DNA from 2 places in the Diaphorobacter sp. JS3050 genome. Region 2 is predicted to be linked to the other one. Evidence: riboswitches for the same ligand, from Rfam matches in the RefSeq annotation. Region 2 holds a riboswitch; the other holds the start of a gene.
What was found. Region 2 has a riboswitch for S-adenosylhomocysteine ahead of ahcY (adenosylhomocysteinase). Riboswitches for the same ligand answer to the same signal wherever they lie in the genome.
Positions count from the first base shown of each region.

Region 1: linked by a shared signal. The riboswitch ahead of metH (methionine synthase) and the one ahead of ahcY (adenosylhomocysteinase) in region 2 are both predicted to bind S-adenosylhomocysteine.

Region 1 covers NZ_CP053553.1:187,242-199,379, reverse strand. Annotated here, with positions in the region: gene metH (methionine synthase) at 1-2,151, opposite strand, end outside; S-adenosyl-L-homocysteine riboswitch at 2,204-2,282, opposite strand; gene HND92_RS00860 (helix-turn-helix domain-containing protein) at 2,349-2,588, opposite strand; gene HND92_RS00855 (hypothetical protein) at 2,700-3,458, shown strand; gene HND92_RS00850 (class III extradiol ring-cleavage dioxygenase) at 3,621-4,448, shown strand; gene HND92_RS00845 (hypothetical protein) at 4,445-4,984, shown strand; gene HND92_RS00840 (PACE efflux transporter) at 5,077-5,571, opposite strand; gene HND92_RS00835 (PPK2 family polyphosphate kinase) at 5,704-6,639, shown strand; gene HND92_RS00830 (Glu/Leu/Phe/Val dehydrogenase) at 6,820-8,124, shown strand; gene HND92_RS00825 (porin) at 8,477-9,457, shown strand; gene HND92_RS00820 (CaiB/BaiF CoA-transferase family protein) at 9,465-10,751, opposite strand; gene HND92_RS00815 (LysR substrate-binding domain-containing protein) at 10,877-11,791, shown strand; gene HND92_RS00810 (PaaI family thioesterase) at 11,868-12,138, opposite strand, start outside.
Region 2 covers NZ_CP053553.1:860,282-872,419, forward strand. Annotated here, with positions in the region: gene HND92_RS04275 (transporter substrate-binding domain-containing protein) at 1-796, shown strand, start outside; gene HND92_RS04280 (amino acid ABC transporter permease) at 917-1,669, shown strand; gene HND92_RS04285 (amino acid ABC transporter permease) at 1,671-2,342, shown strand; gene HND92_RS04290 (amino acid ABC transporter ATP-binding protein) at 2,365-3,102, shown strand; gene HND92_RS04295 (ornithine cyclodeaminase) at 3,397-4,449, opposite strand; gene HND92_RS04300 (Lrp/AsnC family transcriptional regulator) at 4,562-4,993, shown strand; gene HND92_RS04305 (c-type cytochrome) at 5,019-5,675, opposite strand; gene HND92_RS04310 (HAD-IIB family hydrolase) at 5,772-6,608, opposite strand; gene HND92_RS04315 (peptide chain release factor 3) at 6,626-8,251, opposite strand; S-adenosyl-L-homocysteine riboswitch at 8,390-8,471, shown strand; gene ahcY (adenosylhomocysteinase) at 8,538-9,968, shown strand; gene HND92_RS04325 (TlyA family RNA methyltransferase) at 10,081-11,079, shown strand; gene metF (methylenetetrahydrofolate reductase [NAD(P)H]) at 11,076-11,915, shown strand; gene HND92_RS04335 (DUF4124 domain-containing protein) at 11,985-12,138, shown strand, end outside.

The sequences.
Region 1 (12,138 bases), 670 kb from region 2:
GTCGGGCTGCTTCTCGGCCTGCTGGCGCAGGCCGTACCAGGTGAGCACGACCTTGTCGCGCGCGGCATCGGCATACAGCTCGATGTCGTCATCGCGCACGGTGTTGGCGGGCCAGAAGCCCACCACGGCGTGGGCCGTGAGCCAGCGGCCCTCCACGATCTTCTTGAGCATGGCCTGTGCGTCGCGGAAGACGCGCGTGGCTTCCTCGCCCACCACCTCGTCCTGCAGGATGTCGGGGTACTTGCCGGCCAGGTCCCAGGTCTGGAAGTACGGTGCCCAGTCGATGAAGGGCACCAGCTCGGCCAGGTCGATGTTCTTGATCACGCGCCGGCCGATGAACTTGGGCGCCGGCGGCTGGTAATGCGCCCAGTCGATGCGCGTCTTGTTGGCGCGGCACTGCGCCAGCGGCCACACCGGCGTCTTCTTCTTGTTGGCATGCAGGTGGCGCACATGGTCGTAGTCGGCCTGCACCTCCGCCAGGTAGCTGTCCTTTTGCTCGCCCAGCAGGCTCTGCGCCACGCTCACGCTGCGCGAGGCATCGGGCACGTAGACCACGGGGCCCTGGTACTGCGGCGCGATCTTGACGGCCGTGTGCACGCGCGAGCAGGTGGCGCCGCCGATCAGCAATGGAATCTTCTTGATGCGGAAGTACTCGTCCTTGTCCATCTCGCCGGCCACGTACTGCATCTCTTCCAGGCTGGGCGTGATCAGGCCCGACAGGCCGATGATGTCCGCGCCTTCGGCCTTGGCGCGCGCCAGGATTTCATGGCAGGGCACCATCACGCCCATGTTGATGACCTCGAAGTTGTTGCACTGCAGGACGACGGTCACGATGTTCTTGCCGATGTCATGCACGTCGCCCTTCACGGTGGCGATGACGATCTTGCCCTTGCTGGACACGTCCAGGCCGGCGGCTTCCTGCTGGCGCTTTTCTTCCTCGATGTAAGGGATCAGGTGGGCCACGGCCTGCTTCATCACGCGGGCGCTCTTGACCACCTGCGGCAGGAACATCTTGCCCGCGCCGAACAGGTCGCCCACGATGTTCATGCCGTCCATCAGCGGACCTTCGATCACGTGCAGCGGGCGGCCGCCGCCTTGCACCACGATCTGCTGGTAGGCCTCCTCGGTGTCTTCGACGATGAAGTCGGTGATGCCGTGCACCAGCGCGTGCGACAGGCGCTCACCCACGGTTTTCGGGTGCTCGGGCGTGCCGCGCCACTCCAGCTTCTTGCTGTCGTCCTTGGCGGCACCCTTGGCGGCCTCGGCGATCTCCAGCAGGCGTTCGGCCGCGTCGGGGCGGCGGTTCAACACCACGTCTTCCACACGCTCGCGCAGCTCGGGGTCGAGGTCGTCGTAGACGCCGACCATGCCCGCGTTGACGATGCCCATGTCCATGCCGGCCTTGATGGCGTGGTACAGGAACACGGTGTGGATCGCCTCGCGCACCGGCTCGTTGCCGCGGAAGCTGAACGACACGTTGGACACGCCGCCCGACACCTTGGCGCCCGGCAGATGCTGCTTGATCCAGCGCACGGCCTCGATGAAGTCCACGGCGTAGTTGGCGTGCTCTTCGATGCCCGTGGCGATGGCGAAGATGTTGGGGTCGAAGATGATGTCCTCGGGCGCCATGCCCACCTCGTCCACCAGGATGCGGTAGGCGCGCTCGCAGATCTCGGTCTTGCGTGCGAAGGTGTCGGCCTGGCCCTTCTCGTCGAAGGCCATGACCACGGCAGCCGCGCCGTAGCGGCGGATCAGCTTGGCCTGGCGCTTGAACTCCTCCACGCCCTCCTTCATGCTGATGGAGTTGACGATGCCCTTGCCCTGCAGGCAGCGCAGGCCGGCCTCGATGACCTCCCACTTGGAGCTGTCCACCATCACCGGCACCCGGGCGATGTCGGGCTCGGAGGCGATGAGGTTCAGGAAGCGCACCATCGCGGCCTTGCTGTCCAGCATGGCCTCGTCCATGTTCACGTCGATGATCTGCGCGCCGTTTTCCACCTGCTGACGCGCCACCGACAGTGCCTGCTCGTACTGGTCGTTCAGGATCATGCGCGCGAACGCCTTGGAGCCGGTGACGTTGGTGCGCTCGCCCACGTTGACGAACAAACTGCCCTCACCAATAAAAACCGGCTCCAGGCCGGAAAGTTTCATGGGAGGGAGGACGGAAATATCAGACATGGCTCACCTGTGGCTGTGGAGATGCGGCAGGCGAGCGTCGTTGATTGTGCAGATGCCCAAGCCTGACGGGCAGTGACACGCCCGCTGCAACGCTCCTTGGGAAACGGCGGATTTTACTGATTTGCCTTCTCGCGTTGCACAACAGGGTCAGGCGCACCGCCAGACGCGGCTCAGCTGCTTGTCAGCCGGTCAAGTTCCAGCCCTGCACTGGGGGCATCGCAAGCGCGGCACCAATCTACGAAGAGCATCACGTCCACATAACTTTCGCCACGCTCTATCTTCGATACGAATGACTGCCCCACCCCCAGCCTCTGCGCCAGCTGCACCTGCGAGAGACCCGCTTGCTTTCGCAAGGCAGCCAGGCCATCCCGAAGGGTCTGGTAACGCGGGTGATAGACGGTGATTGACACCCGCGCATGCTTTATCCCAAATTGGAATAGTCCATTTACGACTATTTACGCTACATTGCGCGACGGGGCGGTGCGCTGTGCCCTGCCCCCACAACACAACAGAGGGTAACCATGACAACGAAGTTTCGACTTGCAGGGTATTCGGTTTTGGTAGCAGCAACACTTTTGACCGCCTGCGGGGGCGGTGGCAGCGACGACGCTTCCACTGCTACACCTACTCCTGCACCACCACCTGCCGCGACCAGCGCGGAAGGGTTCTGGATGGGCAAATCGGCGGCAGGCTATGACGTTGCCGTGGCCGTGCTGGAAAACGGTGACACCTGGGGCGTCTATACCAGCGGCAGCACCCTCTACGGTGCCCTGCAGGGCAAAACCACGTCATCGAACGGTGCGTTGACGGGGTCTGGGCGCGAGTTCAACCTCTTGTCCAATTCGGTAAGCCAAGGCTCCTACAGCGGCACCTACACGGCCAAAAACCGGCTTGATCTGCGGCTGTCCGACGGAAACAGCTTTTCGGCCACTTACTCCACCTTCTATGACCAACCCACCTCGCTGTCGGCGCTGGCCGGCACCTACCGCGGGTACGGTGTGGGAACGGGCGCGCCGGTGCAGTGGCTGGCAGTCACCATCAGCGCGTCCGGTGCTGTCAGCTATCCGACAACACTGGGCTGCAGCGCCAGCGGCTCCGTCACGCCCCGCGCCAGCGGCAAAAATATTTTTGATCTGCGCATCACCTTCTCGGGTGCCAGTTGCACGCTGGGCAACGGCGCCACGGTCTCTGGCGTGGGCTACTACGAAAGCGGCAAGCTGATCGCCATGGGCTTGCTGCCATCGCAAACCGCTGGCTTTATCTTCAGCGGCAGCAAATAAGCAGCCCGCCACGGCACCGCAGGCGCCCCTGCGGTGTGGCGATCAAGGTAGCAGTGACGACGCTGGCACTGCGGGCAACGCGCCGCATTCGATCACCCGGGTAATGACTGTGTTGCAGCAACAGGCTTTGAAAATCTCGCCTCCAGGCTCAAACTGCTGCCCATGACAAACGCCCACACCACCACCGCCCGCATGCCCACGCTGTTCATCCCGCACGGCGCGGGGCCGTGCTTTTTCATGGACTGGAACCCGCCCGACGCCTGGGACAAGACCGCCGCCTGGCTGCGCAGCATTCCCGCCAGCCTCCCCGCCCGGTCCAAAGCCATCGTGCTGGTGACCGCGCACTGGCTGGCGCCGCAGCCCAGCATGAGCACGGCAGAGCAACCCGGCATGCTGTTTGACTACTACGGGTTTCCGGCGCACACCTACGAGCTGACCTACCCCGCGCCTGGTGCGCCCGCACTGGCCGAACGTGTGGGCAGCCTGCTGGCCGGCGCGGGCTTTGCCCCGGGGTATGACGGCGAGCGCGGCTACGACCACGGCACCTTCATCCCGCTGAAGGTCGCCTTCCCTGATGCCGACGTGCCCGTGCTGCAGCTGTCGCTGCTGCAAAGCCTGGATGCCGCCGATCACATCCGCCTGGGCCAGGCGCTGGAGCCCCTGCGCGGCGAGGGCGTGCTGATCATCGGCAGCGGCATGAGCTACCACAACATGCGCGGCTACGGCGACCCGCGTTCCACCGCCATCGGCGAAGCGTTCGACCGCTGGCTGGGCGAGACCGTGGCCCTGCCCGCGCCCGAGCGCAACGCCCGCCTGGCCGCCTGGGACACTGCTGCCGGCCCCAGCGCGCGGCAGTCGCACCCGCCGCGCGCCGAGGAGCACCTGCTGCCGCTGCATGTGGTGGCGGGCGCGGCCGGCGACAGCCGCGGCGCCAAGGTGTTCACCGACCGCGTGATGGCGGTGGACATCTCGGCCTTCCGCTTCGAGTGACAGGCTACGCAAGTCAATTGCTGCCCTGCGCCATCGGCCCGGCCGGCGCCCGCGACCGCTGGCTGCTGCAGATCAACGCGCAGTCCACGCTCGTTCTGCCAGAGCCGGGGGACAAGGACGCCCCCAGCCTGACCATGCCCGTCGGCACGGAGCAGCTGGCGGCGGGGTGGCGGCGTGGCAACCCGCCCACGCTGCTGCAGATTGAGCAGGCCATCGAGGCGATCGAGGACGCCGTCATGCCCGCCCGCGCCCGTTTCCCCGCGGCACTGCAGCTGGCCACGCGCGACCCGCACGTGCATGCGCTGAGCGCGCTGGCGACCAGGCCTGGCACCGCGGAGGCTGCAAGCACAGCGGCTGGCGACTGGCTGGGCATAGCCGCCGTCGAGCAGCTATTCAACCGCCTGGCCGCCCGCGCCGGCGGCCGCCCGGCGTCGCAAGACGCGCTGCCTGTCGATGGCGCCAGCGCCGCGCGCCTGCTCATCCTGCGCGAGCTGCTGCACCACTGGGGCCTGCCCGGCGTGGCCCTGGTCGGCTGACGCGGCCGGCGCGCCCGGCACCGGGCAAGCCCCGTCGAAAAAGTGCCAAAAACGGCTCCAGCGCTTATTTGGCAGGCGCCTGCAGCTATGAATCAAGTAGCGCTTGTCACGCCCGCTGCGCCCGCAGGCGGTGCAGCAGGCCGGGCCTGCGCCGATGCCGGCAGGCCGAAGACGCGGTCAAACGCCCAGTTGAACGTGTAGGTATAGACCAGAAAAAACAGCAGCAGCCCGGCCTCGAGCACCGTGGCCTGCCACAGGCTGACGTTGAACCACCAGGCCATCAGCGGGATCAGCACCAGCGCCAGCCCGCCCTCAAAACCCACGGCGTGCACCACGCGGCGCAGCACCGACCGGCCCTTGACGCTCTGGCGCGCCTCCCAGCGCTCGAACAGCAGGTTGAATGCCAGGTTCCAGACAATGGCCAGCGTGGAAGCCACCACGGCCATCGCGCCCGACGCGCCCGCACTCTGGCCAATGGCCATGAACAGCAGGCTGGAGACAGCGATGGCGATGGCTTCATAAAGGGTGACAAAAAGCACCCGACGCCATGGCCCCTGCAGGCCGACGGCATGTGTTGTTGCACTCATGCGCCGAAGTATAGGTAGCCTGGTTTACCCGCACCGCTGCGGGGCCGCGCTGCCCGGCCTGGCGCCACAATAGGGCGACAGACATCTGTTTGTCACTTTTCAGACCCCCGTCACCCCCTTCAAGGAGCGCCCATGTCCGATCAGCAGCCGCTGCAGCAGCCCTTCGACATCGCAGACAACAGCCTGGCCAAGCTGTGGCGCCAGTGGCATCCACGCGACTTCGCCGTGGAAGGCAATGGCACCGGCAATGGCAAAAACAAGAACGGCAAGCATGGCGATGACGACGGCGGCAACTCTTTGCGCCTGAAGGACTTTGACCCGGGCGCCAAGCCTTTCTCGTGCGGCGACAAGGCCCAGGACAGAGCCCGCGTGGACGAGCTGGCGCTGGAGCTGGACGCGCTGCAGGACCTGCTGTACGCCGACCGCCGCTACAAGCTGCTGGTGGTGCTGCAGGGCATGGACACCGCCGGCAAGGACGGCACCGTGCGTGGCGTGTTCGGCCGCATGAGCGCCCTGGGCGTGCATGCCGTGGGCTGGAAGGCGCCCACCGAGTTCGAGCGCGCGCACGACTACCTGTGGCGCATCCACCGCCAGGTGCCCGGTGCGGGCGAACTCACCGTGTTCAACCGCAGCCATTACGAGGACGTGCTGGTGCCCGTGGTGAACGGCTGGATCACGCCCGAGCAGCAGCGCCAGCGCTATGCGCACATCAACGACTTCGAGCGGCTGCTGGCCGAAACGGGCACGGTGGTCATGAAGTTCATGCTGCACATCAGCAAGGACGAGCAGCGCCAGCGCCTGCAGGAGCGCCTGGACGACCCCACCAAACACTGGAAGTTCGACATGGGCGACATCCAGGTGCGCGAGCAGTGGGACGCCTACCAGCGCGCCTATGAGGCCTTCCTGCCCGCGACGCACACCCCGTGGGCGCCGTGGACCATCGTGCCCGCCGACTCCAAGACGCACCGCAATCTGATGATCGCCAGCGTGCTGCGCGGCGTGCTGCAGCGGTTGGAACTGCGCTACCCACCGGGCGACCCCGCGCTGGAAAATTTCACAGTCAAATAGGGCTCTAGCGCTTGCATGACAAGCGCCAACAGCTCCTTTTAAAGGAGCAAATTTCACCATGGCGCGGGCATGGCAAGGTTATGCATCGAATGCATTAGATGGAAACATGGCGGCGTTGGACAGCCCTGGGCGACAGGCATAAAGTGCTTCGCTTGGTAGACATTCCCCAAGGAATTCCGCATGTCCAACACCCCCAACCCACCCCTTCCCACCCACGCGCTGCCGTCCTATCTGGACCCCAACCACCTCGGCCCCTGGGGGGTGTATCTGCAGCAAATCGACCGCGTCACCCCTTACCTGGGCAGCCTGGCGCGCTGGGTGGAGACGCTGAAGCGCCCCAAGCGTGCGCTGATCGTGGATGTGCCCATTGAGCTGGACAACGGCACCATCGCCCACTTCGAGGGCTACCGCGTGCAGCACAACGTCAGCCGAGGCCCGGGCAAGGGCGGTGTGCGCTTTCACCAGGACGTGACCCTGTCCGAAGTCATGGCCCTGTCGGCCTGGATGAGCATCAAGAACGCGGCCGTGAACGTGCCCTACGGTGGCGCCAAGGGCGGCATCCGCGTCGACCCCAAGACCCTGTCGAAGGCCGAGCTGGAGCGCCTGACGCGCCGCTACACCAGCGAGATCGGCATCATCATCGGCCCCTCCAAGGACATTCCCGCGCCGGACGTGAACACCAACGCCCAGGTCATGGCCTGGATGATGGACACCTATTCCATGAACGTGGGCACCACCGCCACCGGCGTGGTCACGGGCAAGCCCGTGGACCTGGGTGGCTCGCTGGGCCGCGTGGAGGCCACGGGCCGCGGCGTGTTCACCGTGGGCGTGGAGGCCGCGCGCCTGACCGGCATGGCCATCGAGGGTGCGCGCGTGGCCGTGCAGGGCTTTGGCAACGTGGGTGGCACGGCCGGCAAGCTGTTTGCCGAGGCCGGCGCCAAGGTGGTGGCGGTGCAGGACCACACCGGCAGCATCCACAACGACAAGGGTCTGGACGTGCCGGCGCTGCTGGCGCACGTGCAGCGAACCGGCGGCGTGGGCGGATTCGCCGGTGCCGAGCCCATGGCCAACGACGCCTTCTGGGGCGTGGCCTGCGACATCCTGATCCCCGCAGCGCTGGAGAGCCAGATCACCAAGGACAACGCGGGACGGATCCAGGCCAAGATGGTGATCGAGGGCGCCAACGGCCCCACCACCCCCGAGGCCGACGACATCCTCAACGACAAGGGCGTACTGGTGCTGCCCGACGTGATCTCCAACGCCGGCGGCGTGACGGTCAGCTACTTCGAGTGGGTGCAGGACTTCTCCAGCTTTTTCTGGACCGAGGACGAGATCAACGCCCGCCTGGTGCGCATCATGAAAGAGGCCTTCGCGGGCGTGTGGCAGGTGGCGCAGGAGAACAAAGTCACGCTGCGCACGGCGACCTTCATCGTGGCCTGCAAGCGCATCCTGCATGCGCGCGAGATGCGCGGCCTGTACCCCTGAAACGGCCCGCTCCGTGCGCAAGGCGGCCTGCGGGCCGCCTTTTTCTTTGCCTGCCCTTCCCGGCCCCGGCGCACGCGCATACGGGACATCGCGGATGGCGCGCGCGCACCCCATTTTTATAATCGGCCGTGCAGACTGCCCTTGGCGGCCTGCATGCGCCCTTTTGTTCGGGCGGGCCGCAGTCCCTGTGGCCACCTGGAATCCCGAACCGTCTGCCGGGCGCGTCATCGCGCTGGCCATTCCTGCGATGGCCAGTTTCATCGCTCTCCCTGCTGCCTGCGGCAGCGCCACGCCCATGCCTTCCCCGCGAGGGAGCGGCAGGGCGTTTCATCACACAAGGAGTCTCCCCAGGATGCGCATGTCCCAATCCCTGCCTCTCAGTTTTGCCACCCTCGCCGCCCTCGCCCTGCCGGCCACCGCGCAGTCGCAAGTGACCATCAGCGGCTATCTGGACACCGGCGTCTTTCGTGACTACGACAAGACCCGCAAGCTGGGGACGATCCAGCGCAGCCATCTGGCGGTGGCCGGCACGGAAGACCTGGGCGGTGGCCTCAAGGCCAACTTCCGCCTGAGCACACGCTTCGAGCTGGACACGGGGCAATCCGAAGGGGCGGGCAGCAAGCCCTTCTGGCATGACGAATCCACCGTGGGCCTGCAGGGCGGCTGGGGCCAGTTGCGCCTGGGCCGCGCCCTCAGCGCGATGTGGAGCCAGGAATGGAAGTTCGACGCCTTCTCGAACTTCAACCGCATTGCCTCCACCGCCTGGCACATGGCCCACTACTACACGCCTACCGACCGCGCCAGCAACAACGGCGCCGCGGAATATGGACGCATGACCAACGGCATCTACTACGACTCGCCCACCTGGGACGGCTTCTCGTTCAATGCCAGCGCCTCGACCGAGCGCACCCAGGCGCCCGGCCGCGACGGGCGCGGCGGCTCGGTGGCACTGAACTACGACCAGGGCCCGGTGGCCGCCATGGTGGGCTACGAGCGCAACGGCAGCGGTGACAAGGACCTGTTCCTGGGCGGCCTCTACCGCCTGGGCGCCGCCACGCTGATGATGGCCTACGACCACAGCCGCGCGGGGAGCAGCCCCGATACGTCGCGCATGGTGTCGGTGGGCGGCAGCTACGCCCTGGGTGTCACCACGCTGCGCGCCAGCTACGGTCGCCAGCGGCTGAACGACGGGGTAACCCACCACATGGCGTCACTGGGGGCGGAGTACCACCTGTCCAAGCGCACCATGCTCTACGCGAGCCTGGGGCACCAGCGCTACGAACACAACCCCTCGCGCACGGCGTTCGGCGTGGGCGTGGCCCACGCCTTCTGACGCTGCCTCAGAGCACGCGCTGCGCGCGCAGCGCCTGCAGTTGCGCGGCATCCAGCCCCAGCCGCTCGCGCAGCACCTCGTCGGTGTGCTGACCCAGTGCGGGCGGGGCATAGCGCAGGGTGACGGGCGTATCGGACAAGCGCAGCGGGCTGGCGGTGGTCACCACGCGGTTGACCACTTCGCCGGCCGGCGGCTGGGCGCCGGGGTAGCGCTGCTGCTCCACGCGCAGTCCGCGTGCGCGCACCTGCGCATCGTCGAACGCCTGGCCGACGTGGTTGATCGGGCCACAGGGCACGGCCTTGTCCTCCAACAGCGCGATCCAGGCGGCCGTGGGCCGCGTGCGCGTGAGGGCGGCCATCAGAGGGATCAGCGTCTCACGGTGGGTCACCCGGCCGGCGTTGGTGGCAAAGCGTTCGTCGCCGGCCCAGTCGGTGCCCGCCGCTTCGCAAAAGCGCGCGAACTGCCCATCGTTGCCGATGGCCAGCAGCATGTTGCCGTCCTGCGTGGGAAAGTCCTGGTAGGGCACGACGCTGGGGTGGGTGTTGCCCTGGCGCTTCGGAATGTTGCCGGCGTTGAGGAAGCCCGCACCCTGGTTGGCCAGCACCGCCATGGCCACGTCCAGCAACGCCATGTCGATGTGCTGGCCGCGTCCCGTGCGGTGGCGCGCCTCCAGCGCGCCCAGGATGGCGGTGGTGGCATACATGCCGGTGAACAGGTCGATCACGGCCACGCCCACGCGCATCGGGCCGCCGCCGGGCTCGGCGTCGGCGCGGCCGGTGATACTCATGAGCCCGCTCATGGCCTGCACCAGCAGATCGTAGCCGGCGCGCGGCGCGTAGGGCCCCGTCTGGCCAAAGCCGGTGACCGAGCAGTAGATCAGGCGTGGGTTGAGCGCGCTCAGGGACTCGTAATCCAGGCCGTAGCGCTTGAGGCCGCCGGTCTTGAAGTTCTCCACCACCACATCGCTTTGCATGGCCAGCTCACGGATCAGCCGCTGGCCCTCGGGTGTGGCCATGTCCACGGTGACGGAGCGCTTGTTGCGGTTGCAGGCGGCGAAGTAGCAGGCGTGTTCGCTCGGCTGGCCGTCGGCATCGGGAAAGAACGGCGGGCCCCAGTGGCGCGTGTCGTCGCCGTCGCCGGGCTTCTCGATCTTGATCACGTCGGCACCCATGTCGGCCAGGTTCTGGGTGCACCAGGGGCCGGCCAGCACGCGCGAGAGGTCGAGCACGCGCAGATGGCTGAGCGCACCGGCACGTTCGGTGCCCGTGGAAGAGGAGATGTGAGGTGTGGTCATGGACAGCGGTGTTTGCCGAGCGGAAAAGGCATGGTACGGCGCATCCCTGCACGCCGGCTTTGCATTTGTGAAAGCTGGCGTTCACATGCCCGCCCGGGCCGCTGGCGCTTTCTACAATGCCGGCCATGGCCATGCATTTCGATCTTGTGGATCTGCGCCTGATGGTGCACATCGCCGACGCCAACAGCATGACGCGCGGCGCGGAACTCTCCTTCATCTCCCTGCCGGCGGCCAGCACGCGTATCAAGAACCTGGAAGAAAGCATCGGCACCAAGCTGCTGTACCGCACCAGCCAGGGCGTGACGCTCACGCCGCCGGGCCAGGCCTTCGTGTCCCACGCGCGCATGGTGCTCGGGCAGATCGAACACCTGCGCGGCGACATGCAGGAATACGTGCGCGGCATCAAGGGCCATGTGCGCGTGTTCGCCAACACCACCTCTCTGGGCGAATTCCTGCCGCCGGTGCTGCGGCACTTCCTGCGCCGCAACCCCGACGTGAACATCGACCTGCGCGAGCGCCTGTCGCACGACATCGTGCGCGCCGTGACCGAGGGGCAGACCGACATCGGCATCGTCGCCGGCCTGGTGCGCACCGAGAACCTGGAGACCCTGCCCTACCGCCGCGACCGGCTGGTGTTGGTGGTCCCCAAGGGCCATGCCCTGGACGGCGAGATGCAGATCGACTTTGCCGACACGCAGGAGCTGGACTACGTGGGGCTGCACGAATCCAGCGCCATCCATGCCTTCCTGCGCCACGCCAGCGACCAGCTGCACCGCCCGATCAAGCTGCGCATCCAGGTCGGCAACTTCGAGACGGCCTGCCGCATGATCGAGGCCGGCGTGGGCGTGGGCGTGCTGCCCGAGTCCGCCGCCAGCCGCCATGCGCAGGCCATGGACATCGCCATCGTGCCGCTGTCGGACGCCTGGTCGGTGCGCGAGATGCAGATCTGCGTGCGCAGCATGGAGGCCCTGCCCAGCTTTGCGCAGGAACTGGTGGACCTGCTGGTGGCCGATGCGCAGGGGCGGCTGCAGCTGGAGTGACCGCCGCAGCGGCAGCGGCCCGTGCGATCTTTGAATGAAATTGGCCTCTAGCCCTTGCTAGACAAGCGCTAACAGCTCACTTTTTTGAATCAAGCGTGGTCGGCGCAAGCCAGTACTTGAAGGTGCCGTGTGCGGTGGCCACGAGCTGGCCGTCCTCGTCCAGCAGCTGGCCCGCGCAACTGCACAGGCTGCGCGTGGCATGCACCACCCAGCCTTCGGCCAGCAGCGCGCCGCGCCCCGGGCGGTGAAAGCGGCTGCTCATCTCCACCGTCACCGCGGTCTGCGAGGGCGCCTCGGGCAACTCGCCCGCGGCGCGCGACATCACGGAATCCAGCAGCGCCATGACC
Region 2 (12,138 bases):
GACGCTGGGCGTGCGCGAGTCCTCGGGCCTGGGCTACACCCTGGGCAACGGCAAGTACGTGGGCTTCCACACCGAGATGGGTGAGCGCATCCTGGCCGACATCCAGAAGCAGCTGGGCCTGGCCAACATGGAGATCAAGTACCAGCCGGTTACTTCGCAGAACCGCATTCCGCTGGTGACCAACGGCACGGTGGACATCGAGTGTGGCTCCACCACCAACAACACCGCCCGCCAGAAGGAAGTGGCCTTTGCCGTGACCACCTATGTGGAAGAGGTGCGCATTGCCGTGAACGCCAAGTCGGGCATTACCGGCATCAAGGACCTGAACGGCAAGACCATCGTGACCACCACGGGCACGACCTCCGTGCAGACGCTGCGCAAGCACAAGCGCGCCGATGGCCTGAACTTCAAGGAAGTCATGGGCAAGGACCACGCCGACAGCTTCCTGATGCTGGAAACGGGCCGTGCCGACGCTTTCATCATGGACGGCTCCATTCTGGCCGCCAACATCTCCAAGTCCAAGAACCCCTCTGACTTTAAGATCGTGGGCGAAGTGCTGTCGGTGGAGCCCATCGCCTGCATGATCCGCAAGGACGATCCCGCCTTCAAGAAGGCCGTGGACGACTCCATCAAGCGCCAGATTGCCGATGGCTCTCTGGCCAAGCTGTACGACAAGTGGTTCATGCAGCCCATCCCGCCGGCCAACGTGAAGATCGGCCTGCCGCTGTCTGAAGCCACCAAGGAAGCCTGGGCGAATCCGAACGACAAGCCCATGGAGTCGTACGAAGTCAAGTAATCGGCTTGCATTGCATCGCCCCTTCGGCCTCTGGGCCCGAAGGGGCGTTTTTTGTTGTTGCGCCAGCGCCGCCATGTGCCGCCGCGGCAACACGGATCGAAGAATAGAAGGGGTGCTCCTATGAATTGGGATTGGCAGGTGTTCTGCCAGGACACCATTACCCAAGAGGTCGGTCAAAGCTGCTTCGGCAAGAACGGCGACATCACCTACCTCGACTGGATGCTGTCGGCCTGGGGCTGGACGGTATCCGTTTCCTTGCTGTCGCTGGCCGTTGCGCTGGTGGTCGGTTCGCTGGTCGGCACGCTGCGCACGCTGGAAGGCCGCCCATGGACGGTGCGCCTGGGCAACGCCTGGGTCGAGCTGTTTCGCAACATTCCGCTGCTGGTGCACATCTTTGTGTGGTACCACGTGGTGCCGTCGATCTTCCCGGCCATGAAGTCGCTGCCGGGCTTCGTGCTGGTGGTGTTTGCGCTGGGCTTCTTCACCTCGGCGCGTATCGCCGAGCAGGTGCGCTCGGGCATCCAGGCGCTGCCGCGCGGCCAGCGCTATGCGGGCATGGCGCTGGGCTTCACCACGTTCCAGTACTACCGCTACGTGCTGCTGCCGATGGCGTTTCGCATCATCATCCCGCCGCTCACCAGCGAGACCATGAACGTGTTCAAGAACTCGTCGGTGGCGTTTGCCGTTTCGGTGGCCGAGCTGACCATGTTCGCCATGCAGGCGCAGGAAGAGACTTCACGCGGCATCGAGGTGTACCTGGCCGTCACGGCGCTGTACATCATCTCGGCCTTTGCCATCAACCGCATCATGGCGTTCATCGAAAAGCGCACGCGGGTGCCGGGCCTGATTGCCGCAGGCGGGGGAGGACACTGATATGAACCTGAATATCGATTGGTCCTTCTTCACCTGGGAGCTGTTCAGCAACTTCGTGATCAAGGGGCTGTACTTCAGCCTGGTGCTGACGGTGATCGCCACCGTGGGCGGCATCCTGCTGGGCACGGTGCTGGCGCTCATGCGCCTGTCGGGCAAGAAGTGGCTGGACGTGCCGGCCACCATCTATGTCAACGGCATGCGCTCGATTCCGCTGGTGATGGTGATCCTGTGGTTCTTCCTGCTGGTGCCCATGATCATCGGTCGCCCCATCGGCGCCGAGGTGTCGGCGGTGGTGACCTTCATCGCCTTCGAAGCCGCCTACTTCAGCGAAATCATGCGCGCAGGCATCCAGTCCATCCCGCGCGGCCAGGTGTTCGCGGGGCAGGCGCTGGGCATGACCTACGGGCAGAACATGCGCCTGGTGGTGCTGCCGCAGGCCTTCCGCAACATGCTGCCGGTGCTGCTCACGCAGACCATCATCCTGTTCCAGGACACGTCGCTGGTGTACGCCATCGGTGCCTACGACATGCTCAAGGGCTTCGAGATCGCGGGCAAGAACTATGGCCGCCCGATCGAGGCCTACCTGGCCGCGGCCGTGGTCTATTTCATCCTCTGCTACGCGCTGTCCTGGCTGGTCAAGCGCCTGCACAAGAAGATCGCCATCATTCGCTGAAGCGGCGTTCCAAGGAATTGCAATGATTGAACTGAAGAACGTTTCCAAGTGGTACGGCAGCTTCCAGGTGCTCACGGACTGCTCCACGAACATCCAGAAGGGTGAGGTGGTGGTGGTCTGCGGGCCCTCCGGCTCCGGCAAGTCCACCCTCATCAAGACCATCAACGCGCTGGAGCCCTTCCAGAAGGGCGAGATCTTCGTGGACGGCGTGGCCGTGCACGACCCCAAGACCGACCTGCCCAAGCTGCGCAGCCGCGTGGGCATGGTGTTCCAGCACTTCGAGCTGTTCCCCCACCTGTCGGTGACCGAGAACCTGACCATCGCGCAGATCAAGGTGCTGGGCCGCAACCCCACCGACGCCAAGGCGCGCGGCCTGAAGATGCTGGAGCGCGTGGGCTTGACGGCGCACAAGGACAAGTTCCCCGGCCAGCTGTCGGGCGGTCAGCAGCAGCGCGTGGCGATCGCACGCGCACTGTCGATGGACCCCATCGTGATGCTGTTCGACGAGCCGACCTCGGCGCTGGACCCCGAAATGGTGGGCGAGGTGTTGGATGTCATGGTGGGCCTGGCCCAGGAGGGCATGACCATGATGTGCGTGACCCACGAGATGGGCTTCGCGCGCAAGGTGAGCAACCGCGTGATCTTCATGGACGTGGGCGGCAAGATCCTGGAGGACTGCTCGAAGGAGGAATTCTTCGGCAACCCCGAGGCGCGCCAGCCGCGCACCAAGGACTTCCTCAACAAGATCCTGCAGCATTGATTCCGCATACCCCCTGAGGCGCTTCGCGCCTTCCCCCACACTCGCAGCGCTGCGCTGCAGGAGGGGGGGGCGCAGCCGGCGGCAGGGCAGAGCCCGGCCCACGGCTGCCATGGTCCGGGGCGCGCCAGTGGGATGGGCCGTGGCCCAGGCTTGCCCGGGTGGCGTACAAAAGCAAAAGGGCAAAAGGGCAAAAGGGCAAAAGGGCAAAAGGCGCCATTGGCGCCTTTTGCTTTTATTTTGATAGCTGCTAGCGCTTGATGGATGGGCGTTAGAGCCTGATTTGGCTTGAGGCGGTCAAGCCACGCGCCGCAGCCGCGTGCGGCCTTGGACGCTCGCACCGCGCGTGCGGCCGAACAGGTCCTTGGGGTCGTCTGTGGGCACCAGCTCCACATCCACGCCCAGGCCGCGCGCCTGGGCCTGCTGGTACAGGTAGCGCAGTGCGGAGTAGTCCTCCAGCGCAAAGCCCACGGAATCAAACACCGTGACTTCGTCGGCCCGCGTGCGCCCCGGCGCGTCGCCGCGCAGCACCCGCCAAAGCTCGGTAACGGGATGGTCCGCGGGCAATTGCTGGATCTCGCCCTCCACGCGGCTTTGCGGCTCGTATTCCACGACCACGCGCGCCCCGCGCAGCACATCGGGGTGCAGTTCCGTTTTGCCGGGGCAGTCGCCGCCCACGGCATTCAGGTGCATGCCGGGTTCCACCATCGCGGGAGTGAGGATGGTGGCGCGGCTCTTGTCGGCGGTGACCGTGGTCACGATGTCCGCGCCGCGCACGGCCTCGGCCGTGCTGGCGGCGCGCTCCACGGTGAGGCCATCGACGTGCGCCAGGTTGCGCACCAGCTTGTCGGTGGCGGCGGGGTCGGTGTCGTACACCCGCAGTTCGCGGATGCCCAGCAACGCGTGGAAGGCCAGGGCCTGGAACTCCGCCTGCGCCCCGTTGCCGATCAGCGCCATGCGGCGGCTGCCGGGTCGTGCAAGCGCCTGCGCCGCCAGCGCCGACGTGGCAGCGGTGCGCAGCGCCGTGGTCAGCGTCAGCTCCGACAGCAGCAGCGGATAGCCGGTACGGACCTCCGCCAGCACGCCGAAGGCCATCACTGTGGGCAGTCCGCTGGCAGGGTTGCCGGGATGGCCGTTCACATACTTGAAGCTGTAGAGCGCATCGTCAGCCACGGGCATCAGCTCAATCACGCCGCGCGGGCTGTGGCTGGCCGTGCGGGCGGACTTGTCAAAAGACTCCCAGCGCAGGAAGTCGGAGCGAAGCTCGGCCGCCAGCTCGGTCATGCAGCGTGCGGCGCCCCGTTCATGCACAAAGGCAGCAAGGGTCGACAAGTCAATGAGGCGTGTCATGGTGTCGGTCCAACGTGTTTCCCCATTGTGGACAGGCCCTGCGCTTGGTGCCAGCCTGCAAACTGCTCAATAAGCGCAAAAAACTGGCGTTTCGCCAGCAACCCGTGGCACTATGCGCAACATGGACGACGTCGACCGCGAGATCATTGCCCTGCTGCGTGCGGATGCCCGCATGCCGGTGGCGGCGCTCGCCGCACGTCTGCGCGTGGCCCGCGGCACCGTTCAGAACCGCCTGCGCCGGCTGGAGGAAGAGGGCGTCATCGTCGGCTACACCGTGCGGCTGCGCCCCGAGTCGGAGCCCCACCGGATCCGCGCCTGGATGAGTATTGCAGTGGAAGGGAACGCGGCGCCTGACGTGATTCGCGCCCTGCGTGGAGAGCCGCTGGTCGGCGCGCTGCACAGTACCAACGGCCGCTGGGACATCGTGGCCGAACTGCACGCGCAGAGCCTGGAGGAATTCGACCTGGCGCTCACGCGCATTCGGCTCACGCCGGGCATCGCGCGCACCGAAACCAGCATCCTGCTGTCCACGTACAAGCTGTGATCGACCCGCCCGAGCGGGCGGTGCTTCACTGCATCGACGAGACGTACGCCACCAGCGACTCGATGTCGGCGTCCGTGAGGAGCTTGGTGTTGGGCGTCATGATCGAATGGGCGCGCGTGTTTGGGCCGTCGCGGTAACGCTTGAGAGTGCTGCGCAGGTAGTCGGTCTGCTGGCCGGCAATGCGTGCGATCTGGTCGTTGCCCCGGCCCATGTCGCCATGGCAGCGAAAACAGTTCTTGCCGAAGATCTCCTGCCCCTTGGCCAGCAGCGCTGCGTCCGCCACGGGTTTGGGAGTGACGGGCTGCGCGGCGTAGAAGAGCACCATGCCGATCTTCTCGTCGCTGTTCATCGCGCGGATCATGCCTTCCATGAACTCGTAGCGGCGGCGCCCGTCTGCGAACTGCCGCACCTGCTCCAACAGATAGGCCGGGTTCTGGCCCGCGAGGTTGGGTACCGAGGGTTTGGTGCTGTTGCCTCCGTCGCCATGGCAGTTGGCGCACACCGCCGAGACCTTGCGGCCCACCTTGTAGAGCTCGTCGGCCAGCTTGGGGTCCGCCATGGCTTGCTGCAAGCGCGTGTCGATGTCCACCTTGCTGCGGCCGGCCTGGGCCATCGCCGCGGGTTGCCACGCCAGCCCGGCGAACAACGCCAGCGCCAGCATTGCGGGAATGCGCCTTGCCATGGTGTAACCCTTTTTGTGAAAAGGGTCATTTTAGAAGGCGAGTTGTGAAGCCCCGGTGGCGTTTTGGTAGTGCAACGCGCACCTGGACGGTCGATGTCAGCGATCGTTGATGGCAAGCAAGGATTGCGCAAGTTCTGCAAACCCTGCCCCGCGCTCGCCCTGCGTCACATAGCGCGGCAGATGCTGCAGTTGGGGCACGAAACGCGCAATATTGGCCACACCCACGCTGTGCGGGAAGTGCGCAAACATGAGCTGGTCATTGGTGGAGTCACCGATGTAGACCCAGCGCTCCAGCTCGGCGTCCAGATCGCGCCCGAACAGCTCGCGCACGATCCATCGCGCACCCTCCAGCTTGTTGTGCGCGCCAAACCAGCCGTTGATGTGGATGCTGCTCACGGTGGCGTTCATGCCCGCGGCATGCATCAGGGCGACAGCCTGGTCGATGGCCGCCTGGGGCAGGTGCGTGAATTCACTGTGGTCGATGGCGATGTCCGTCTCGCGCCCCGGCGAGTCGGTGGCGCGCCGGGCGCCGGGCACGGCGGCTTCAATCTCGGCCAGCACCTGTTGCATGCGCGCGAAGTTGGAGGCGCGCGTGGCGGCGTCCTGTTGATACAACTTTAATAGCTGCTCGCGCTTATCGCACGGGGACTGTAGGCCATTTGGGGCAAAATTTCGGGACGCCCGCAGCAGCGCCACCGCACCGTTCTCAGCAACGATGCTGTCCACCGGCCAGGCAGCGGCAAAAGGCTCGCTCCAGCCCACCGGCCGGCCCGTGATCGGAATGACGTGCAGCCCTGAGGCTTTCAGGTCGGCCAGCGCCTGCAGGGCATCGGCGGTGATGGCGCCATCGGTGGTCAGGGTGTCGTCGATGTCGGTGAGCACGCCGGTGATGCACGTGCGCGCCAACTCGTCCCATGAGGCAAGAGGGTGCATGGCGGATGGGGGTCGCGTCAACTGTTCTGCAACGCCAACCCCGCATGCTCCCGCAGCGGATGGAAGTGAATCTTCGGGAACCGCTCCTGCGCCAGCCGTACGTCATATGGGCTCGTGCACAGATAGGCCAGCGTGTCCGCCGCATCGCGCGCCATGCGCATGGGGTAGGCGTTCTCGAACTCGCGCAGTTCGGCCGGCGTGTCGGCGGTGATCCAGCGGGCTCCCGTGTACTGGCAGGCTTCCAGACGGATGTCGCAGTCGTATTCGGTGTTCAGACGGTGCTGCACCACTTCGAACTGCAGCTGGCCCACGGCACCCAGCAGCATGTTGCCGCCGGCCTCGGGCTTGAAGACCTGGATGGCGCCTTCCTCGCCCAGTTGCATCAGGCCCTGCTGCAGTTGCTTGGTGCGCAGCGGGTTCTTCAGCACCACGGTCATGAACATTTCGGGGGCGAAGAACGGCAGGCCGGTGAACTGCAGGTTGGCACCGTCGGTGATGGTGTCGCCCAGCTGCACGCCGCCGTGCGTGGTGAAGCCGATGATGTCGCCGGCGTAGGCCTCTTCCACCGCCTCGCGGCGCTGGCTCATGAAGGTGACCACGCTGGTGGGGCGCAGTTCCTTGGCGGTGCGCTGCACCTTGAGCTTCATGCCGGGCGTGTACTTGCCGCTGGCCACGCGCACGAAGGCGATGCGGTCGCGGTGGTTGGCGTCCATGTTGGCCTGCACCTTGAACACCACGCCCGAAAAGCCTTTGTCTTCGGGCAGGATGGTCTTCTCGACGGTCTGCTTGTTGACGACGAGCGAGCTCTTGCGCGGGCCGGGCGGGGGCGACATGTCCACCACCGCATCCAGCACTTCCATCACACCGAAGTTGTTCACGCCCGAGCCGAAGAACACCGGTGTGAGCTTGCCAGCCAGGAAGGCTTCATGGTCCCAGGGCGCCGAGGCACCTTGCGCCAGCTCCATGCTTTCCAGTGCGTCGTCAAAGGCCTGACCGAAGCGCGCGCGCAGCTTGTCGGCATCGGCCAGCGGAATGACCTCGAAGTCCTGCGGGCGCTTTTCGCTGCCGGGGGCGAACACCGTCATGGTCTGCGTGCGCAGGTTGATGATGCCGCCGAAGCTCTTGCCCTGGCCCACGGGCCAGGTGATGGGGCAGCAGGGCATGCCCAGCTCACGCTCCACCTCGTCGAGGATGTCCAGCGGGTCGCGCACCTCGCGGTCCATCTTGTTGACGAAGGTGATGATGGGCGTGTCGCGCTGGCGGCAGACCTCGATCAGGCGGCGCGTCTGCGCCTCCACGCCGTTGGCCGCGTCGATCACCATCAGGGCCGAATCGACGGCCGTGAGCACGCGGTAGGTGTCTTCCGAGAAGTCCTTGTGGCCCGGCGTGTCCAGCAGGTTGATGACATGGTCGCGGTAGCTCATCTGCATCACGCTCGACGCCACCGAGATGCCGCGCTGCTTCTCGATCTCCATCCAGTCGGACGTGGCGTGGCGGCTGGCCTTGCGGCCCTTCACGGCGCCGGCGATCTGGATGGCGCCGGAGAACAGCAGCAGCTTTTCCGTCAGCGTGGTCTTGCCGGCGTCGGGGTGGGAGATGATGGCAAAAGTCCGGCGGCGCCGGGTTTCTGGGGCGTACGACACAGTGATTCTGGGTGAGGGCCGCGCGGTACGCTGCGGCCGGTGCGAGAAGAGGCGGGCGCACCCTGCGGGAGCGCCCTGGCATTGGGCGGGGATTCTACGGCGCAGCGCGTGGTGCGGGGGCGCCGGTATAATCTTGCACTTTCCGAGGAGCGTTGCAGCGTCCCCAGCACGGCGGGGCGCGAGGCTCGGAAGTCATACCCAGCAACGACGCTCACCCACGCCTTGCGGTGCGGTGAGCCCCATCCCCCAGGCGCGGTTTTTTCAGATACCCATCAAGGAAACCACCATGAGCGCTGTTCTCAAGTCCCCAGCCGACTCCGCGATTGCCGATATCTCCCTGGCCGACTGGGGCCGCAAGGAAATCCGCATTGCCGAGACCGAGATGCCCGGCCTGATGGCCATCCGCGAGGAATTCGCGGCCAAGCAGCCCCTGAAGGGCGCACGCATCACCGGCTCGCTGCACATGACCATCCAGACGGCCGTGCTGATCGAGACCCTCAAGGCCCTGGGCGCCGACGTGCGCTGGGCCTCGTGCAACATCTTCTCCACCCAGGACCACGCCGCCGCCGCGATTGCCGCCACCGGCACGCCGGTGTTCGCCATCAAGGGCGAGACCCTGGTGGACTACTGGGACTACACCCACCGCATCTTCGACTTCGGTCCCAAGGGCAGCGAGGGCGAAGGCCCGAACATGATCCTGGACGACGGCGGCGACGCCACGCTGCTGATGCACCTGGGCAAGCGCGCCGAGAAGGACGCCTCCGTGCTGGCCAACCCCGGCAGCGAGGAAGAGCGCATCCTGTACGCCGCCATCAAGGCCAAGCTGGCCGAGGACAGCACCTGGTACAGCCGCAAGAGCGCCCAGATCATCGGCGTGACCGAAGAGACCACCACCGGCGTGCACCGCCTCAAGGAAATGTCGGCCAAGGGCACGCTACTGTTCCGTGCGATCAACGTGAACGATTCGGTGACCAAGAGCAAGTTCGACAACCTGTACGGCTGCCGCGAGTCGCTGGTGGACGGCATCAAGCGCGCCACCGACGTGATGATCGCCGGCAAGGTGGCCGTGGTGGCGGGCTATGGCGACGTGGGCAAGGGCTCGGCCCAGGCGCTGCGCGCCCTGAGCGCCCAGGTGTGGGTGACCGAGATCGACCCCATCAATGCCCTGCAGGCCGCTATGGAAGGCTTCAAGGTCGTGACCATGGAGTGGGCCGCCGACAAGGCCGACATCTTCGTCACCACCACGGGCAACCGCGACGTCATTACCTTCGAGCACATGAAGGCGATGAAGGACCAGGCCATCGTCTGCAACATCGGCCACTTCGATAACGAGATCCAGGTCGCCAAGCTCGAAGAGCACTGCCAGTGGGAAGAAATAAAGCCCCAGGTCGACCATGTGATCTTCCCGGACGGCAAGCGCATCATCCTGCTGGCCAAGGGCCGCCTGGTGAACCTGGGCTGCGGCACGGGCCACCCCAGCTTCGTGATGTCCAACTCGTTCGCCAACCAGACGATCGCGCAGATCGAGTTGTTCACCCACCCCGAGGGCTACGACGTGGGCAAGGTCTACGTGCTGCCCAAGCACCTCGACGAGAAGGTGGCGCGCCTGCACCTGAAGAAGGTGGGCGCCATGCTGACCGAGCTGAGCGACGAGCAGGCCGCCTACATCGGCGTGCCGAAGCAGGGCCCCTACAAGCCCGACACCTACCGCTATTGATTGTTAAAAAGCATAGCTGCTTGCGCTTGCCAGTAGTCGTTTTCAGCATGAAAAATTGCTGAAATTGGCTCGCTGCAAGCGCTGCCAGCTATCGATATGAGAGGATAGCGCGATGCGCGCGGACGTATTTCTGGTGGAAGGCGGCTACGCGGCCACCCGGTCGCAGGCCCAGCGGTTGATTGCCGCCGGCGTGCAGTGGCGCCTGGCGCCCACGCTGCCGTGGCAGAAGGTGGCCAAGAACGGCGACGACATTCCTGCGGGGGTCGAGGTGCAGCTGCTGGACGCTGCGGAGGCCAAGTACCTCTCGCGCGGCGGCCTCAAGCTTGAAGGCGCGCTGGCGGCCACGGGCATGCAAGTGGCTGGCCTGCGCTGCCTGGACGTGGGGCAGAGCACCGGCGGTTTCACCGACTGCCTGCTGGCACATGGCGCTGCCCAGGTGATTGGCGTGGACGTGGGTCATGGTCAGTTGCACGAGCGGCTGCGCGCCGACCCGCGCGTGGTGTGTGTGGAGGGCCTGAATGCCCGTGCCCTCACGCCCGAGGCGCTGCACGACGCCTGCGATGTGGCGCTGTCCGAAGTCATCGAGGACGCGGAAGACAACGACACCCAGCCCCAGGCCCCCTACGCCTGGATGCGCAACGGCGGCATGGTGGACGATGAGTACGACGACAGCGACGACGCCAAGGAGCATGAGATCGAGAGCTTCAAGGCCGAGCGCGCCGCCAAGGCCAAGGCACGCGCCGAGGGCTCTTTGCCCGTGCAGCGCCGCCGCCGTCCCGAGTGCGAGGGTGTGGATATCACCCCAGCGTTCGATCTCGTCACCGGCGACCTGTCCTTCATCTCGCTCACGCTGGTGCTGCCTGCGCTGGTGCCCCTGCTGAAAGAGCAGGGCCAGCTGCTGATGCTGGTCAAACCGCAGTTTGAGTTGCAGCCCGGCCAAGTGGGCAAGGGCGGCATCGTGCGCGACCCGCAGCTGTATCCGCAGATCGAGCAGCGCATCCGCGACTGCTGCACGGAGCTGGGGCTGCACGTGGTGGCCTGGATCGATAGCCCCATCGAGGGGGGCGACGGCAATCGCGAGTTCTTCATCCATGCAAGGAGGAAGGCATGAGCCTTTCCACGGCCTTTCCGGTCAGCTTTGAATTCTTTCCGCCCAAGACGCCCGAAGGCGCCGACAAGCTGCGCGCCGTGCGCCAGCAGCTGTATGCGCGCCGGCCCGAGTTCTGCTCCGTCACCTACGGCGCGGGGGGCTCCACGCAGGCGGGCACCTTCGGCACGGTGCGCGAAATCCTCGCCGAGGGCGTGAGCGCGGCCTCGCACTTCTCGTGCATCGGCGCCACCAAGGACGGCGTGCGCGCGCAGCTCGCCGAGCTGAAAGCCATGGGCGTGAAGCGCCTGGTTGCGCTGCGCGGCGACCTGCCCAGTGGCTATGGCATCGGGGGCGAGTTCCATTACGCGAGCGATCTGGTGGCGTTCATCCGCGCCGAGACGGGGCGCGACTTCCACATCGAGGTGGCTGCCTACCCCGAGGTCCATCCCCAGGCCCGTTCGTCGGATGCCGACCTGCAGGCCTTTGCCACCAAGGTGCGCGCGGGCGCCGACTCGGCCATCACACAGTACTTCTTCAATGCCGACGCCTACCTGCGCTTCGTGCAGGACGTGCGCCGCCTGGGGCTGGACGTGCCCGTGGTGCCGGGCATCATGCCGATCATGGGCGCGTCGCAGCTGCTGCGCTTTTCGGACGCCTGCGGCGCCGAGATCCCGCGCTGGATCCGCCTGCGCCTGCAGGGCTATGGTGACGATGTGGCGAGCATTCGCGCCTTCGGCCTGGATGTCGTCACGCACCTGTGCGAGCAACTGCGCCGCGAGGGCGTGCCGGGCCTGCACTTCTACACCATGAACCAGAGCGCGGCCACGTTGGAAATCTGCGACCGCCTGGGGCTCTGAAGCGGCGGGGGTGGGTAATATCGGCAGCTTTTTCCCGTCCTCTTCCTCCTTCCCCTGCGCGTTTGCGGTATGAGTCCCGTCATTGCCTTCCTGCTGTTCACCACGCTGTCGCTTGCGATGGCATCGCCCGCGTCGGCGCAGACGCGCTATTCCTGCCGCGACGAGCAGGGCGCCGTCTACACCCTGGCGCGCCCGTGCCCGAAAGGCATGGTGACCAGCGCCG